Regions from separate parts of the Microbulbifer epialgicus genome, predicted to be linked through region 2. Evidence: predicted binding sites of a transcription regulator. Region 2 holds the regulator's gene; each other region holds the start of a gene.

Region 1 (3,185 bases), on a different contig from region 2:
AGCTATTAAGCCGCCACCCCAAGTAGGTATTGAGGATATGACTGCCTTATTAAAAAGCTGTTAACCAGTATGAATTTGAATAAAATCTTAAACTTATAGATTGAAGTCTCAACGTGACCAAATCAAAGGTGTAAGCAGTTGACATTGACGTTAATGAGAATATGCTCTGCGCCCTTCTATTGATTGAGGCTTGAATTGACTTAGTCATCTCATTATGGCTGACAAGCAATGAGAGAGACCGACCATATGGCAAATTGGGACTCTGTTGTTCATTAAGGCGATCACAATAAGGATATTTTAATGCAGAACCTCTATGAAGTATCTGTTGGTAACCTGGATAACGAATCTTATATCTACACGCCCAGTATTTTTTGGAAGATATTGTTTTTCCTACTGGTGCCCATTGAAAGTTGGTCACAATATGAAGCATTTACCCAAAATGCATATAATCAGTCTATTTGGTGGTTAACCGCTAGCCTGGTTATCTACACAATCTACTTCGTAGGTTTTTATGGCCTAGCTTTTGCAAAGCGTATTGCTACTCCAAGGTTTTGGGGTTTCTTCCTGCCGCTTATTATGGTGACTGATATTTACGAAATTGGTACAGTGGTGGCAACTATGAATATGACCGTGCTTGAAAATCAAATGAGGCTGCTATTTATCTCTCCAGTTGTACTATTTCTTTGGTTTATTATATTCAGATATCGAAAAGTCATGAGATATATAAAATAGTGAGCAGGCTGGATATCTCGTTTAGTATCAGCAGCCATATTTGTCAGCACTTAATATAAAAATAATTGTGTAATGCATTTTTATTGCTAACTTATCCTCACATATCCAGTACCAAACCAACAGACATTAATTGATAACTTTGTACTGATTTGCCAAACGACTTCAGAATTCGAAGGTTCTTTTGAACTATTAATACGCTACTTTTTGAAGCCCCTGCCAGAGAAACAGTCACACTATTGATATCACTAGTTTGATCTATAAATGGAATATCTGGAGTTACGACCTAAATGTTGTAGGCTCCAAGAGCCAGGGCTTTAGATTAAGTAGCCCTCATTAGGTGAGAGCCCAGTGATTATCGAGTCATACTGGGCGTTTGTTCTCCCCACACCATTGCTGTATAGTTATACAGTTTTTCTTTCGCTTTTGACTCCATGATCAATTCAGCTGAGCTCGCCCCGGATTACTATCTGACTAACTTCTGTACCTTGGTGGAGTTCGTTGTCGCGCGCTATCAAGCCTTGCTTTCGGAAGAAGAGTATCAATTCTATCAATGTTTCCAGTTACTTGGCGTTGATAGCCAAAAACTGTACGTGAGATTACTCTCTCGTAAAGGAGTCTCTTCATCGGCGGGCGCCCTGTTTCGCCAAAGTAAGCTGAAGTATGTAGAGATTGAAGACCCACCCACAGCGGTTAAAGAGCTACAGGCAGTTGGGTTGTTGCAGTGTAATCCTCGGGTGCCTCGCCGTGAACTGCTACCTCTGTTCACCAAATCTGAATTGCTCAGCGCAAGTGCCAGCCCTGTGCCTAAAACACTCAAGCGTACCGACCTTGAGGATATCTTGCTGGGACAGGCGGAAGACATAGAGCGGGGGAACGATAGCTTATGGGTTGGTGAGATAATATTGGCTGTTAAGTTTGCCTGCTGCTTTGAAACTTTCAAACTCTTATTCTTCGGTAACCTGAACCAAGATCTGACAGACTTTGTACTTAGAGACCTGGGACTTTATCGCTATGAAAGTTACTCTCTAGACCACCAAAACTTGCCGTTCCACAACCGGGAACAGATTGATCAGTACCTGGACTATTATCGCTGCTTCGAGCAAGTAGAAGTGGCTCTAGCGGCTGGACCAGATGAAATTCTCGCTTTGGCGGAACGGATGCCTTCCGGTATTCAAGGAGATGCCACCTTACGCAGGCGCCTGGACCGCCTGCGCCTAAAATTGGCGCGGCAGTTGGAACGTTTAGATCATCTTGAAACTGCAGATCAGTTGTACCAGAAGTGCGAACATCCTCCTGCACGGGAGCGGCGCGCGCGCATCGCGGTGAAACGTGGCAATACATCTAAAGGGCTGTCCATTTGCCGGCAGATTCTGGACTCTCCGTTTGACGAATCGGAGAGAATTTTCGCTGAAAGTTTTGGCTATCGCATTGCCAAGCGTGAAGAATGTACGCAGGAGTGGCCCAAGCCAGAGCGTTACTGCCCGCCAACGAAAACTATTACCTTGCCTCAAGGACCGCAGCGGGTCGAGTTACAGGTTGCTTCCCATCTGCAGAGCGCAGAGGCGGGTATCTGTTATTACGTGGAGAACTGCTTGGTTAATGGCGCCCTGGGCCTCTACGTCTGGGATATCCTGTTCGCCCCTGTACCCGGAGCCTTCTTCAACCCATTTCAGGTGGCCCCCGGTGATTTCCGCACGCCAGATTTCCTTCCATCTCGCCGCATCCAGTTTGAACAACGCTTGGCAGAGCTGGATCAGGACTTACTTAAAGGAAGAGTCTGGAGAAATTTCAGGGAAAAAAAGGGGATCGCCAACCCGTTAGTTGCATGGGATCTACTGACTGAAGAGCTATTGGCATTAGCGCTCGAAAGAATACCTCCAGACCACTGGCGTACGCTTTTTCAGCATGTTTTAAGTGATATCAACCATAATCGCTGTGGATTGCCAGACCTGATCCTGTTTCCATCAACCGGGGGCTACGAACTTGTGGAGGTGAAAGGCCCTGGAGATCGCCTACAACAAAACCAACAACGCTGGCTCGCTTTTTTTGCTGCTCAGCAGGTTCCCCACCGGGTTATCTACGTGGAGTGGCAACAGCCTTGAGCACTCCATTTACTGAGCCTCCTACGACAACAGAAAAGAACGCGACAGATACGACTCCAGTTCTACAGCTCTCCGTCGGCGAATTAGTGACATTCTCTTGCCGTAGCGGTGATTTGAGCAATGATACAGGCTCTGGCCCTTCCGCGCAGGAGGGCATCCTTGCTCATAAGAAGTTGCAAAAACGGCGACCAAAAGGCAGTGAGGCCGAGTATCGTTTGCAAGTTCAGTTACAGTGCAATGGTTATACAGTGTCATTGAATGGCAGAGCGGATATCTTCCACCCACAAAGTGACCTGCATAAGCCGGCACAGATTGATGAAATTAAAACTACCTACTGCCAACCTTCAGAGC
Region 2 (3,185 bases):
GAAACGTAAACCTGTACGTAAGAAAGCGGCTGCAAAGAAGTAAATGAGTAACCCCTATACTGGCCAGGTTGCTTCAGCCTTGCGCAAAGCCCAGCTGTTGTTGCAGATGACCTGTGAAACGCCACTGCAAAGGACTGCGCTGGAGGAAGGGGTAATATTGCAGCTCTGGAAAGCCTACAAGGCTTTCCTCGCTGAATTGTCCCATCAATTGCAGCTGGATATTGAGCCTGAATCCCTGCAGATCATCGCAGACAGCCTAGAGGCTCAGGGGCGGGCCAGCAATGAAGTTAAGGAGCTACAGCAGTTGGGCTCTGAGTCTGATACCTGGCTGAGCCAGCTGCTGTTGATCTGGAGCCGGTTACTAAGCCTTTCCCCGAGTCCAGAGCCCATACGCAAAGGGGCCAACCTTATCCCTCTGCACAATGTTGCCAGTCCCGTACCTTTGGTTGTTTCTGCTGAAGTGCTACAGGAATGGCATGCGGCCCTGAGTGAGTTGGTACATCGGCAGCGCGCCAATTTGGAAGAGTGTTGAACCGGATACCTGCGTAGTTTCTTCCTTGTAGTTTGCGCCCACTGATACTTTTAAAAAGCCTGTGGTACACTTGGCGCAAACTGATGTGCCGTGAAGGAAAATCGAATGTCCTCAGAAACTTTTGAAATTATCGAGCTGGCCAATGGCGACGTGGCATTGCGCCGTGCCGGCCACAAGGAGGACCCTCTGGTGAGTATTCATTTCTCAGCCGAGAGTCTCCAGTTTCTGAGAAAACATAAAGTGGCCGTGGCCCGTGCAATGCTGGAAGCTGGTATTGAGGCAGTACAGAATTTGAATGATCTGGAGCCCGGGTACTTTGAGGAAGAAGATGAGTCAATGCCGGTTAATCACACGATTCACTAATTGAAAGGTTAACGCAGATTTGAAACAACAGCGGCCAAAGGCCGCTGTTGTTGTTTTAGCCGGGGGCTATTGGTTGGGTAGTTAAGGGGTCTGGCGAATGACACCTACCGCCAGCCCCTCGATGACAAAATTCTTGTCCCGCATATCCACCTGGATGGTTTCAAAATCTTCATTTTCTGGCAGTAGTTGCACAGTTGCCTGATTGCCTTTTCGGCGAAAGCGTTTCACGGTTACCTCTTCGTCAATACGAGCTACGACAATCTGGCCATTCCTGACTTGCTCGGTTTTCTGTACTGCGAGAAGATCGCCATCCAAAATACCTGCGTCACGCATACTCATACCATGTACGCGCAACAGGTAGTCTGCTGGGGGGTGGAAGAAGCTGGCGGGGAGGTCGCAATAATCTTCGATATGCTCAGCTGCCAGAATGGGGCTGCCCGCCGCCACGCGCCCGACAATCGGCAAGCCCGATTGATGGTCGGGAATGCGAATTCCCCTGGAGGCGCCAGCGACCATCTCAATAGCCCCTTTTCGCGCTAGTGCTTTCAGGTGCTCTTCAGCGGCATTTGGCGAACGGAAACCCAGCTCTTGAGCGATCTCTGCTCGGGTCGGAGGATAGCCTGTATCGTCCAGATAGGCTTTGATCAGTTCTAAAACTTGAGTCTGACGTGCGGTGAGATTGGTCATAGAGTTACCTAGTTTTTCTGTATTTATATACAGTTGCTGGGATTATATACAGAATTAAGGTTCACGCAATCCTCACTCCCTCTCTCTTCATAAGCTGCTACATTGTTTATGAAAACAAGGCATGAAGACGATAGTTGAAAGACCTGACAGCGAGGGAAAAGAATAATGCTAGATGTAAAAATGCCAGAGGCCTGGCGAGTTCTACGCATACAGTCTGAATTGGTCGATGGAATAGAGCGTTTGGTGCCGCTCAGTGGGGCGGTAACCGTTTTTGGGGGGGCGAGATTTACCGAGGACAGTCCGGAATATCAACAGGGGGTAAAGTTGGGAGAGCTGTTGGCGGCGGAAGGTGTCCCGGTTATTACTGGTGGAGGTCCGGGACTGATGGAGGCCTGCAATCGAGGCGCTTTCGATCAACCCGGCACTTCAATTGGGCTAAATATTGAGCTGCCATTCGAGCAAACAGCGAACCCTTACCAGGATATCAGTTTAAATTTCCGATACTTTTTTGTTCGTAAATTTATGTTCGTTAAGCATGCCGTAGGCTTTGTAGGATTACCTGGAGGCTACGGAACACTGGATGAGCTGTTTGAAGCACTAACCTTGGTACAAACGCAAAAGGTGCGGCGTTTTCCAATAGTGCTGGTGGGTAAACGCTACTGGACGGGGCTTTATGACTGGTTGGTAAACACTGTGCTTGAGCGCAATTGTATTGATGCTAGTGATCTGGACTTGTTCCATATCGTCGATACTGTCGAAGAGACAGCGGACTTGATTATGAAATATATGCGTACTAGGGAATAACTAAAAGTAATTCAATTAGTGTTTTTAGGCTTCCCCCCATTTCAACCTCTCTAACTTACGAGGCAGCCCGTAGCCCATTTCAGGAAACCTAACTTTGCCTATTTTCGGTCCCCAATTATCGAGACTTGCTAGTTTAACAGACCTCTTATTATCTGCTCTGGAAAGTAGGCCAGATGAGACGGCACTTGTATCTGGAAATCAAATATGGACCTGGCGACAATTACAGCGGGATATTGATGCTTTTGCACTGGGCTTGGCCGCAATGGGGTTACAGGAAAGTGATCGAATCGCATCTTTGATGCCCAATCGAGGCGAGACTCTTATCTTTTATCTCGCATGCTTGAAAATTGGTTTGGTTGTAGTTCCATTGAACTATCGATATACATTACCTGAGATTGACTATGCCCTTGAAGTGAGTGGCGCAGTAGCGTTGAGTGTGAGTGCTGAACGTGGCGAGGATATTTGGGCAAGTAAATTTATCAGTAAATTGAAAAAAGGTGTTCTTTCTTTTGGTGGTGTAATTGAAAATGCAAGACGCGTTGAAGACTTGGTGGAAAGCAAGGGGAAAATTACTGACTTACCTGTAGCGGACATAAATGACTCCGCATTTCTATTTTTTACTTCAGGTAGTACAGGTAAGCCAAAAGGTGTCATCCATAGCTTGCTTTCTTTTGGGTCCATTGTGGCGAGTTTTGCCGCTGCGCTGGATTTATCACCGGACGACACTGTCCTGCCTGGAGGCCCAATCGCACATGTTGGATCACTTTCAACGGCCTTGGCAGCGTTTTCAGTAGGAGCG
Region 3 (3,185 bases), on a different contig from region 2:
TCTCCCGCTCTTGCCGATTGGCCTGGTGTGAATAGATCACCCTGCCCTAGCGCGCATGGGATAATCTCAACAAGCCCCACTTCGGCCCTCATAAAGCGGCACCCTGACCGATACAGGCCGGCAATGGCCTTTCTCACCAGCCGCACGATTACTCGCGTATCGTCGGTGGGGTATGGCGTCTGTACAACGGTGCTGCGGCTGTGGTAGTTGGGTTCATGGGGTGAGGCGTGCAGGAACACATGAAGCGACTTTACCAGGGATTTCTGCGCCCGCAGTTTCTCCGCTGCCCTGCTCGCATATAAGGTGGCAGCCCGCAGTATCAGCTGTAAGTCTGTTAGCTTCTCACCAAAGGAGCGGGTGCAATAGATCTGTTTCTTAGCTGGGGGCTCCTCCTCCAAGCCAAGACAGGGCACCCCGTTCAGCTCCTCTATCGTACGCTCTATGTTCACATTGATATGACGGCGCAATATTTTCGGGTTGGCCTGCGCCAGGTCATAGGCTGTCTGTATGCCAAAATCGCCCAAGCACTTGGACAGTCGTCGGCCCATGCCCCAGACATCATTGACGGCGGTGCGGCGCTGCATCCATTGCCACTTTTCGGGCGTATCCAAAGCGCAGCCCCCATCGCACTTGGGGATTTTTTTCGCTGCTCCGTTGGCCAACTTGGCTAGTGTTTTCCTGGGCGCGATACCCACACCCACAGACATACGAATATCCCGCCAGAGTGTACTGCGGATCTTGCGGCCGTAATCCAGCCTCTCCTCTTGCAGCCCGTGGAGGTCCATAAACATTTCATCAATGCTGTATACCTCAACATTGGGGCCGAACTCCCGCAGGGCTGTCATTACCCGGTAGGAGATATCGCCATACAAGGGATAGTTACTGGAGAAAATCGCCACTTGATGCGCACGCAACAGCTGCTCAATCTTAAAGAAGGGCTCCAGGTCGCCGATGCCCAATAGCTTTGCTTCCTTGGAGCGCGCCACCACAAAGCCATCGTTGTTGGAGAGCATCACCACCGGGCGCCCGTGTAGGTCGGGCCGAAATATCTGTTCACAGCTGGCATAGCAGCTGTTGCAATCCACCGGTACCAGCATTCAGTGTGATCGATGGTAACGTACCGAAGCCTTTACCACCCCTTCCACTATTAGCTCCTGCCCTTCCCAGATAGGGATCGAGGGGTACTTATCATTGGCAGACAGGAGTCGCCCGCGATGCCTATCCAGCACTTTGCAGGTGAGCTGCCCGTCCAGGGCCACCACTACCACATCACCATGCATCGGCATTAACGAGCGATCAACAATCAATAGATCCTTATCGAAGATGCCCAGCCCCTGCATAGAGTCCTCATTAGCCCGCGCCATAAAAGTTGCCGCAGGCTTGGTGATCAGGTGTTCTCCAGGCTCAGGGCCGCCTCCTTGTGATCATCGGCTGGAGAGGGGAAGCCACAGGCAACGCCGTGGCCATAGAGTGGAGAAAGCCTCATGCTGGAAACCTTAAATACTGTATATACATACAGACTATTATTACAGGACTGCAACGGACAAGGGGAATAGGTGACTATAAGGCCGGTACCTACTCACATTACCGGCCCCAGCAGCCTACTTCCGACACGAATCAATTAAGTATGCAACATAACCAAACTATTTGTCCGCCGGGTTAATAGGGAAGTCTTCTGGCAACTGAAAAGTAAACCAAAACAGGAATAGTGTAAAAACAAGAGATGTGACTATAGATAGGCTTGCAAGGTTAACTTTTTCCATGCTCTTGAAGTTTTTGCTTAGATAATAGGCGGCTGCAATCGGGCCACCTATTAAAGTTCCCGCGTATATCTATCTTGGAGAAAAGAAATCCTTAATATTCACTGCTTTCTTCATGATGCTTAACGCTTGGCACAGCAGCCGGAATGTAGCGTCGAAGCCACGAAATGTAGGTCCAGGCCCAAAGGGCCGTTGCTGATGCCACTTGTTAGCACTTTGCTTCGCTCTTGAGCTTATAAGATATGTACTTACCAACTTTTCCATTTGTCACGATAATCTTATGGCTAATGGATGCAATGCAGGAAGGGGCCAGAGAACGTTCACTAGCAATAAAATCTCTTATAGTTAATCTTTTATCTACTCTACGACAATCAGACTTTGAGGTATTACAATATAATTTCACGGTTCCACTGTAGGGCTTTTTTCCTCTACACTCCCATAGATTAGGATTGCCTTTACAAGCCGCCGATTTAGACATGACAAATATGTTATTTTCAGGCAAAGCGACGACTAACTCTTCCTCTGAAAATGCCGAATTGCAATATATCAATGCTACTATCGAAAAGGGTATTAATTTCTTCATAGTTTGGGTGCTAACAGTTTATTAAAGAGCCGGTGGCTCACTATCCATTTGGCTACTATTTCCGAAGTAGCCCCATCAAGCCCCACAGAAAAGCCATTATTTACAATAGGTTATGAATTTTCAGAGATAGTGAGCCACCGGCTCAAGTCGCCTGGCTCAACCGCCTGCTCTTGAACACATTTTACCCATAATAAATTTTCCTGAGCCGGACACAATGCTTTAAACCACCCTAACCACTGTTTTTCGCAACACTTAAATCGCCAGCTAAATTACTGTCTATCCAAAGTCACATATTGAACCTTACAACCTGCTGAACCTTCAGTTATTCTAACTTGTACCTTTTTATTCGCCATTTGCGCAGATAATAAAGTGGAGTATATGGCTTCTGCTCCTGAGCTTTCCTTTAACTTTAGCGTCGCATAAACTCCAGACTCTGCATCACAGTCTAATAATTTCTCATCACCACTGGTTCCAATTTAAACTGTTCCAAAATCTTCCACATAGAGCCTATCAACATAAACAGCAACACATGAATGTCCAGAGCACTCTGCATTCGCCAAACTAGCGAGAAAAACCATTGCAGCTGCGCAAACTAATTTCTTCATTATTACCTCAAAAGTGTGAATTTTTAATTTAACGACTTAATTAAAGATGCTTATCTATTACTTTGCCTTCAACTTTCACCAAGGGTCTAAATCTCTCAAGACTAGAAAACTGAATCTCAACGGAATTGTCGGATATATTGCAGCAACTTTACAGGCCGTAATTCTCGCTGTTATGGGCCTCTTTGGGAAGCCCTATAAACCAGTGAAATAGCATTTTTTATTAGGTAGAAGAAGCCC

The links. The regulator LexA, encoded in region 2, represses DNA repair genes until DNA is damaged. The targets are predictions, from matches to a motif close to ACTGTNTNTANANACAGT.
Region 1: a site for LexA is predicted at 1,125-1,142, ahead of ACCI49_RS09455 (VRR-NUC domain-containing protein). Genes of this name have one in related genera too.
Region 3: a site for LexA is predicted at 1,503-1,520, ahead of ACCI49_RS21470 (LexA family protein). Genes of this name have one in related genera too.

Annotation. Positions count from the first base shown of each region.
Region 1 covers NZ_JBGMEK010000016.1:53,150-56,334, forward strand. Annotated here, with positions in the region: gene ACCI49_RS09450 (hypothetical protein) at 301-732, shown strand; gene ACCI49_RS09455 (VRR-NUC domain-containing protein) at 1,164-2,834, shown strand; gene ACCI49_RS09460 (ATP-dependent DNA helicase) at 2,831-3,185, shown strand, end outside.
Region 2 covers NZ_JBGMEK010000030.1:29,935-33,119, forward strand. Annotated here, with positions in the region: gene topA (type I DNA topoisomerase) at 1-43, shown strand, start outside; gene ACCI49_RS13715 (DUF6586 family protein) at 44-532, shown strand; gene ACCI49_RS13720 (hypothetical protein) at 638-895, shown strand; gene lexA (transcriptional repressor LexA) at 977-1,582, opposite strand; gene ACCI49_RS13730 (LOG family protein) at 1,748-2,386, shown strand; gene ACCI49_RS13735 (class I adenylate-forming enzyme family protein) at 2,481-3,185, shown strand, end outside.
Region 3 covers NZ_JBGMEK010000097.1:8,927-12,111, reverse strand. Annotated here, with positions in the region: gene ACCI49_RS21475 (Y-family DNA polymerase) at 1-1,097, opposite strand, end outside; gene ACCI49_RS21470 (LexA family protein) at 1,098-1,364, opposite strand.